DNA from 2 places in the Billgrantia sulfidoxydans genome. Region 1 is predicted to be linked to the other one. Evidence: riboswitches for the same ligand, from Rfam matches in the RefSeq annotation. Region 1 holds a riboswitch; the other holds the start of a gene.
The links. A riboswitch is a leader RNA that binds a small molecule or an ion and turns the genes downstream of it on or off. The one in region 1 is predicted to bind cobalamin.
Positions count from the first base shown of each region.

Region 2: it holds a riboswitch for cobalamin, as region 1 does, so the genes downstream of both, HNO51_RS13695 (TonB-dependent receptor domain-containing protein) here and HNO51_RS00935 (TonB-dependent receptor domain-containing protein) in region 1, are expected to answer to the same signal.

Region 1 is NZ_CP053381.1:201,379-205,744, forward strand. Features, by position in the region: gene HNO51_RS00925 (hexameric tyrosine-coordinated heme protein) at 1-137, shown strand, start outside; gene hmpA (NO-inducible flavohemoprotein) at 337-1,509, opposite strand; cobalamin riboswitch at 2,035-2,250, shown strand; gene HNO51_RS00935 (TonB-dependent receptor domain-containing protein) at 2,406-4,241, shown strand; gene HNO51_RS00940 (cobalamin-binding protein) at 4,288-4,366, shown strand, end outside.
Region 2 is NZ_CP053381.1:2,959,064-2,963,429, reverse strand. Features, by position in the region: gene HNO51_RS13715 (bifunctional adenosylcobinamide kinase/adenosylcobinamide-phosphate guanylyltransferase) at 1-277, shown strand, start outside; gene cobS (adenosylcobinamide-GDP ribazoletransferase) at 274-1,032, shown strand; gene HNO51_RS13705 (histidine phosphatase family protein) at 984-1,625, shown strand; gene HNO51_RS13700 (bifunctional adenosylcobinamide kinase/adenosylcobinamide-phosphate guanylyltransferase) at 1,577-2,005, shown strand; cobalamin riboswitch at 2,058-2,287, shown strand; gene HNO51_RS13695 (TonB-dependent receptor domain-containing protein) at 2,440-4,248, shown strand; gene HNO51_RS13690 (cobalamin-binding protein) at 4,295-4,366, shown strand, end outside.

The sequences.
Region 1 (4,366 bases):
CACAGACCGATGCCGAAGTGCGAAAAGAGCTACGACCGGAGTACGCAGCAGATCCCAACAGCCTTATTGCCATTTCGCATGTCATTGCGACCCATTTCCAGACGGTGGCTGCGGCTAACGACTACTGGCGCGAGTGACCGGTCCAGTTAAGACACTATCGCTAACTCCAAGCCGAATGATCTGGCTCGGATGCTATTTCTGCTTGGCGCTGTTCGCGCACGGCATCAGATGCCTCGATGCAGTGTTCAGCGCGGTAGGCGCTGATGGGTCATGGCGCGAAATGCTCGACCCCGCCAAAGATGGCCTGTGCCTTTGACGGGGCTAGTAGTGAGAGTATCAGGCAGCTTCAATAGGGCGGGACGGGCCGAAGTGCTCAAAGTGGCGTCGATCCTCTTCAACGCCGAGCTCTGCCAAGGCCTGGTTCACCGCACTCATGAAACCCTGGGGGCCAACGAAGTAGCAGCGCGGGTTGGATGCGGGCAGGTAGTGTCTCAGTAGCTCGCGATCGAGGCGGCCGCAGTGGTCGGCATCGTCGCCGTGTTCGTGTATGGCGACGACCTTGAGCTTAGAGGGATGCACTTCGCGCATCGCGGCGACCTCCTGCCGGAAGGCGTGATGCTCGGCGTCGATGGCGGCATGAAGATAGACTACCTGCCTACCCTCGGCCAGCGCCTGGCGAGCCAGCGGCAGAATAGGTGTCTGGCCCACTCCACCGCTGATCAACAGCAGCGGTTCATTGCCTCCCTGTAGCGTAAGCTCCCCGGCCGGTGGCAGAAGGTCTACGCTGTCGCCAACGTTGAGCACGTCGTGAAAGTAGCGGCTGGCTCGACCCTCGGGCTCACGCTTGATCGAGATCCGATAGGTGCGGCCATTTGGCAGGTCCGAGAGGCTGTAGTGGCGATAGAGCGTCTCGCCCTCGATACCGAGTCGCACGCCGATGTACTGGCCGGGCTCATGATCTGCTACCGGGCCTTCGTCCTCCGGCTCGAGGACGAAGGAGCGAATCATCGCGCTTTCTTGCCGAGTCGCGGCGATGCGGAATCGACGTAAACCGCGCCAGCCACCGGGTTTCAGAGCGAAAGCCTGGTACCGACGATCCTCCAGCTCAATCAACAGGCCGGCCAGCTCTTCATAGAGCGCTGCCCACGCTTCGGCGATCTCTGGCGTCAGAGCGTCACCCAGCTCCTCGCCGATGGCGGCCATCAGGCACTCGCCGACAATGGGGTACTGGTCGGGCTGAATGCCCAGCGACACGTGTTTCTCTACCACTGTGGCCAGCACTCCTCTCGCCCTGGCGGGATCCTGGCGCAGCTGCACGTAGGCCAATACGGCACCGGCCAGGGCCCGTTGCTGGGCACCGCTCTGCTGGTGCGCCTCATTGAACAGCGAGGCCACGTCGGGGTAGCGCTTGAACATCAACGGATAGAAATGCTGGGTAATGGCATCGAGGTGCTCTGCTACCACCGGGGCGGTGGCCTCGATGAGCTGCTCCTGCTGTGAGGTGAGCATGAGGGTCTCCTTCGTCGGGGAAATTATAATAAGCATGTAAAATACTTGTTATTTGGTGCGCGAACCTGAGGCGAATTGTCGCAGAGCAAAGCAAACCCATCATAACGTGGGGGCGCAAAGGATCGAAAAGCAAGAAGGGCTGCTACAAAGGCACTCCTGCAGGGGGGCCGGGGAACGTCAGCCCTTAGTACACGGTGGCTTTTTTAGTATATCTAGCGCTTCTGATGCACGCTTCAGCTCGGCCTTCCCGCATGGCCTGCAACTTTTTGTTCTCGATGGTGCCGGCAATTTCCGGGAGGCTGCAGATGAATGCGTCATCAGAGCCGCCCGGTCGGTGGTCGAACGCACGGTCTCTCGGAACGTGAAGCTCAGCACCCCGACCGAGCCCGTGAGTGCTTGTGGATCAAGCTGGCTGGTTACGACCACGAGGCGTTCGGCCGCCATGGGCTCGTCAACCGCCTGATATGGCAGGGCATGTCGCATTCCGGCACGCCGCTGTCGTTGACCGTGCGGGGTCGGATTGCTAGCTTAGCGACACTCTCAGGTGCCCTAGGCGCGCGCAGACGCGCCGGGGTGAAACGAGAAGTCGGTGCGCCTCGTGCCATTCCGACGCTGCCCCCGCAACGGTAATCGAGTCAAGGAAAGCCTTACACCACTGTGCCCTGACACGGGAAGGTGGCCTTCTGGGACGTTAATTGTCCACTCGTCAGCCCGGAGACCGGCCAGAGAGTGCAGGAAATGCTGTATGACAGCGTTTCCCTCATGCCGGGTTGCGGTGGGCGACTCCGAGGCAGGGCTGGCGCCGCCGTTCACCTCTCCCTTTCTCGATCCCTTTCCCGCCAGCCGGCTTCGCCTAGAAGACCGTGCGGGTAGGCACGGCGAGCAAGGGAATCAGAATGAAAACCAAGCATCATCTGGCCGCCTTCGGCCTGGCAGCGCTTCCTCTGGCCGTTCAGGCCCAGGCCACTGTCACGCAAGACACCGATATTGTCGCCCTCAATCCCATGGTGATCACCGCCACCCTGGCGCCGCGCACCGCCGACGAGACGCTCTCCTCGGTGACCGTGCTCGACGAGGCCACCCTGCGGCGTCAGGACCCCACCAGCGTCACCGATCTGCTGCGCGGCCAGCCCGGAGTGGACGTCAGCTCCAACGGCAGCTTCGGCAAACAGAGCAGCGTGTCGATTCGCGGCACCTCGAATAACCAGAGTCTGCTGATGATCGACGGCATTCGCCTGCGCTCCGCTACGGATGGCGGCCCTGCGTGGCAGTACCTCGACCCGCGCATGTTCCAGCGCGCCGAGATCGTGCGCGGCCCGCGGGGCAGCCTCTACGGCGCCGACGCGGTAGGCGGCGTGGTGCAGCTCTTCACCCATGACGCTCAGGAGGGCGGCCCGCACCCGCGCATCTCTGCAGGCGGCGGCTCCTTCGATACCCAGCGATACAGTGCAGGACTCTCCGGCAGTAGCGGCGGTACCCGCTACAGCTTTGCCGGCAGCCACTTCACCACCGATGGCACGCCGGTGCGTCGTGGTGGTGAGGATATGGGGTACGACAACACCTCAGCGCTGGCGCGAATGTCGCACACCTTCGATAGCGGCGCAGAAGTGGGATTTCTGGCGCTGAGAGCCCGCGGTACCACGGAGTATGACGAGAGCGGCTCCATGGCCACGACTGATTATATGCAGCAGGTGGCGGGAATTTATGGAGAACTGCCGGTAACTGACAGCTGGAGTAGTCGCTTGACGCTGAGCGAAGCGCGCGATGAAAGCGTCAACCACTTCTGGGGGTCTATCCTTGATACGCAGACACGCACGGCCCGCTGGGAGAACACGCTGACTTCAGGGGGGCATGAGTTGATTATCGGTGCGGAGTATATGAACGATAGCGTGGCCGGTAGTGTCACGGGGAATATGCCATGGGATGGTCCTTATGACATCGAGGAGCGTGATAACAAGGCCGTTTTCGGCCAGGCGCTACTCGATTTCGAACCGTTAGCCGTTCAAGCCAGCCTGCGTTATGACGATAACGAAGCCTACGGTGACGAGATTACCGGTAGCCTGGCGCTGGGGTATGACATCAATTCCCACCATACCCTGCGAGCCAGCTATGGCACCGCCTTCAAGGCGCCAACTTTCAACGACCTTTATTGGCCGGGGTTTGGCAATCCCGAGTTAGAAGCGGAAACATCCAAAACGGTGGAGCTCGGAGTACGTGGCCAATATGTGCGCTGGTTCTGGGATGCCGCAATCTATCAGACCGATATTGACAACCTGATCGTCTGGCAGCAAATGGGGCAGCCGACAACGAACGTACCCACTACGCGTATCCGTGGCGTCGAACTCTCCGTGGGCGCTGAGGTAGATGATTGGACGTTAGCTGCCGCCGCGACCTACACCGACCCTGAAGATCGGGCTACCGGAAATCGTCTTAGGCGCCGTTCCAGTCAGAGCGCCCGCTTCGACGTGGATCGTGAGCTGGGCGAGTGGTTCCTGGGGGGCTCCTGGGTTCTGCAGGGCTATCGCTACGAAGATGCTGCCAACACGGATCGAATCGGTGGCTTCGGGCTGGTCAATCTGCGTGCCGGCTGGCAGTTTGCACCGCTGTGGTCGGCTCGACTGACTGTGGAGAATGCCCTTGATAAAGAGTATGTCACGACACGTTTCTTCGATGACGATGACTACCTCAACGCCGGTCGTGCGGCCTTCGTCAGTGTCCACTTTGGCCAGTAGCGGCCGGTTCGGCGGGGCCGTTGGCCCCGCCGTAGGTTTCAGCGCCTTGCTGGCCCTGTCGGGGCCGGCGGCCGGCGAGGCGTATGCCGATTCGCTCTGCGCCACCGACGACCGCGACCGCGAGG
Region 2 (4,366 bases), 1.7 Mb from region 1:
GCTCTATGCAAGCGAGTATGCCGGCGAACTCGACGAGGCGCGGGGCATCGCCATGCTCGAGCGCCTGCTGGCCGAGGCCCGGCGACGCGACGTGGCGCTGGTGATCGTCTCCAACGACGTCAACGAGGGCATGCCCCCCGAGGACGCCGAGGTGTGGCGCTACCTGGCCTTCCTGCAGCGGGCTCACCGCCTGGTGGCGCAGGAGGCGGACGAGGTGATCCAGGTGATGGCCGGGCTGCCGCAGGTGTGGAAACGCCGTGGTGGGGAGCGCTCATGAAAGACGCCGCCTTTGGCCTGGTGCTGGCGCTGCAGTTCCTCACCCGCCTGCCGCTGCCGTTCGCCTGCCCCTGGACGCCGGCCACCCGGCGCTGGGCGGTGCGCTGCTATCCGCTGGTGGGCGTGCTGCTCGGCGGCCTGCTGGCGGCGGCGGCCGCTCTGCTCGAGAACCTGCTACCCGCGCCGCTGCTGGCGCTGGCCCTGCTCACGCTGTGGGTGGCGCTCTCCGGCGGGCTGCACCTGGACGGCCTGATGGACGTGGCCGACGCCCTGGGCAGCAACGCGCCGCTGGAGCGCAAGTGGGAGATCATGAAGGATCCCCATGTGGGCAGCTTCGGCATCCTGGCGCTGGTGTTCCTGCTGCTGTGGAAGGCTGCGCTGCTGTTCGTGCTGCTCGACGCCGGCGCCGGCCTGCTGCTGCTGGTGATGATCCTGGGGCTGGGCCGCCTGGCAGCCGTGGCGCTGCTGGTGGTGGCCCCGGCGGCACGGCGCGAGGGCATGGCCGCCAGCTGGAAGCGCGATCTTTCACCGCGCGATCTCTGGCTCGCGGCGCTGCCGCTGCTGCCGCCGGCCGTGCTGGTGCCGGGAGGAGTGTGGCTGTGCCTTGCACTGGCGCCGTTCCTGATGCTCTATGCCTGGGGCATGCTGCGCGCCTTCAAGGGCATCAACGGCGACATCGTCGGAACCGCAATCGAGGGAGGAGAGCTATGGCTGCTGCTGGTCGCCTGGAGCTGGTGGTCGTTCGTCACGGGGTGACGCAGTGGAACCGCGAGCATCGCTACCAGGGGCAGCGCGACATCCCGCTGCTGCTGCCCGACGCCCTGCCGGGCCTCGACCGGCTGCGCGAGGCGCTGGCGGAGCAGAGCTTCGATGCCGTGCACTGCAGCGACCTGACCCGCTGTCGGCAGACCCTGGCGCACGTGATCGAAGGGCGCGAGCAGGCCTGGCCGATGCACTTCGATGCGCGCCTGCGTGAGCTCGACTTCGGCGACTACGAGGGGCGCACCTATGATGAGCTGAAGTCGCAGCCCTTCTATCGCGCCTGGATCGACAGCGAAGGCCAGCAGCCGCCGCCCGGCGGCGAGTCCACCGCCGAGCTGCGCCAGCGGCTCGACGACTGGTTCGCCGATCTCGTGAACGGCTGCTCGCCGCACAGCCACCATCGCGCGCTGGTGGTCTGCCATGGCGGCGTGATTCGAGAGCTGCGCCGCCGCTTCGAGGACATCGGCTTCTGGGAGGGCGGCGTCGTTCAGGCCGAGGGGCGGCGATTCACCTTCACTCATGACGGGGAGCGCTGGCAATGCAACTCTTCATCGGCGGTACCTGCGCCGGCAAGCGCGGCGTCGTAAGGCAGCGCTTCGAGGAGCCCCGCTGGCACTCCGCCCATGCGGGAGGCCGGCTCGAGGCGTGGCCATCGGTGGCCGACACCTCATGCCTGGTGCTGGAGGGCTGGGAACGCTGGATCGGCGAGCGGCTCGCCGCCGAGCCCGACGACGACCGGCTGCGTCAGGCCATGGCACGGGAGCTCGATGCGCTGCGGGACTGGGAAGTCGCGCAGGGCGGCCAGGCCGTGCTGATCGTGGTGGAAATGGGCCGCGCCGTCGTGCCCCTCGGCCGCGAGAACAGGCGCCTGCGCGACCTCAACGGCTGGCTCGCCCAGGACGCCACGGCTCGCTGCGAGCGGGTGTGGTACGTATGGAATGGCCTGGTGAAAGGGCTAACTCGTTGATCCATATCAGCCAGAGCGCAACGATGCGTTGACGCCCGGCGCTACGGTTGCTAGCTTACGCCCACTCTCAGGTGCCTCATTGTCATTTCGAGGTTAAACGGGAAGTCGGTGGTCCTCTTCAGGTTTGAAGAAGGCGCATTCCGACGCTGCCCCCGCAACGGTGATCGAGTGTGGGTCCATCATCGCGCCACTGTGCTCAAGCATGGGAAGGCGATGGGCCCGAAGCGTGCCGTCGACGCTTCGCTCGTCAGCCCGGAGACCGGCCTGAGAGCGGGAAAGCTCGACAAATCGTTCGGCTCTCCCTTCATGCCGGGTTGCGGTGGGTAACCTCGAGGCAGGGCAGACGCCTCACTTCTCTCCCTTTCTCGACTCCCATGCCGCCCGGCTTCGCAAAGAAGACCGTGCGGGTAGGCACGGCGAGCAAGGGAATCAGAATGAAAACCAAGCATCATCTGGCCGCCTTTGGCCTGGCCGCGCTTCCGCTGGCCGTTCAGGCTCAAGATCCGACCGGCGAGAGCGCCGATGCCGTGGCGCTCAATCCGCTGGTGGTCACCGCCACCCTGGCGCCGCGCACCGCCGACGAGAGTCTCTCCTCCGTGACCGTGCTCGACGAGGCCACCCTGCGCCGGCAGGATCCCACCAGCGTGACCGATCTGCTGCGAGGGCAGCCGGGGGTCGACGTCAACGACCGCGGATCATTCGGCAAGGCGAGCAGTATCTACCTGCGCGGTACCGGCAGTGAATCGACCGTGCTGATGATCGACGGCATCCGCCTGCGCTCCGCCACCGCCGGAGGCGCGGCCTGGCACTATCTCGACCCGCGCATGTTCCAGCGCGCCGAGATCGTGCGTGGCCCGCGCGGCAGCCTGTACGGTGCCGATGCCGTGGGCGGCGTGGTTCAGCTCTTCACCCATGAGGCGCAGGAGGGAGGACCGCACCCGCGCATCTCCGCAGGTGGTGGTTCCTTCGACACCCAGCGCTACAGCGCCGGGCTTTCCGGCAGCAGCGGCGGCACCCGCTACAGCTTCGCCGGCAGCCGTTTCACGACCGACGGCACCCCGCTGCGCCGCGATGGTGAGGACAAAGGCTACGACAACACCTCGACGCTGGCACGCCTGGCGCATACCTTCGATGGGGGGGGGGAGGTGGGCATGCTGGCCCTGCGTGCTCGAGGCGGCAACGCTTTCGTCGACGGCGAGAGCGACTTCGTGCAGCAGGTGGCAGGCATCTATGGCGAACTGCCTGTGACCGAGCGGTGGACCAGCCGACTGACATTGAGTGAAGCTCGCGATGAGCTCGACACCTTCAATACCGACTTCCCTTCGCTCATCGAGACCCGGACCCAGACCGCCCGCTGGCAGAATACCCTGAGTTTCGGCATGCATGAGTTGATCGCCGGCGTGGAGCATAGCGAAGACAAGGTATCGGGCACCACGGATTTTGCCGTCTCCAGCCGTGACAACAGCGCCGTCTTCACCCAGGGTCTGCTCGATTTCTCGCCCTTCGCCGTACAGGCCGGGCTGCGTTACGACGATAACGAAGCCTATGGCGACGAGGTCACCGGCAGCCTGGCACTGGGCTATGATCTGGATGATGCTCATACCCTGCGAGCCAGCTACGGTACTGCCTTTCGCGCGCCGACGTTCAACGACCTGTACTGGCCGAACTCCGGCAACCCCGAGCTCAATCCGGAAACCTCCGAAACCATCGAAGTGGGTGTGCGCGGCCAATATCGGCAATGGTTCTGGGATTTGGCGGCCTATCGCACCGAACTCGACGACATGATCGCCTGGGCACCGACCCCGAGCGGGCTCTGGGCGCCGCAGAACATTGCCGAGGCACGGATCCGCGGCGTCGAACTGTCGAGTGGCGTCGAACTCGGGGAGTGGACGCTGGCTACGGCACTGACATGGACCGATCCGGAGAATCGTAGCGGTGCCGATGCCGGCAATCGTATTCAGCGTCGCGCCAGCCAGAGCGCCCGCTTCGACGTGGACCGCGAGCTGGGCGACTGGTCCTTGGGCGGGTCCTGGATCCTGCAAGGCGATCGCTACGACGATGCGGCCAACCAGGATCGTATCGGCGGCTTCGGGCTGGTCAACCTGCGTGCCGGCTGGGAGTTTGCCCCGCTGTGGTCGGCCCGCCTGACGCTGGAGAACGCGCTGGACAAGGAGTACGAGACCGCACGTGACTATCCCAACGCCGGCCGCGCGGCCTTCGTCAGTGTTCACTTCGGCCAGTAGCGGCCGCTTCGGCGGGGCCCTTGGCCCCGCTGCTGTTTCCGCTGCCTTGCTGGCGCTGGCCCTGCTGGGGCCGGTGGCCGGCGAGGTACGCGCCGCTTCGCTGTGCGCCATCGACGAC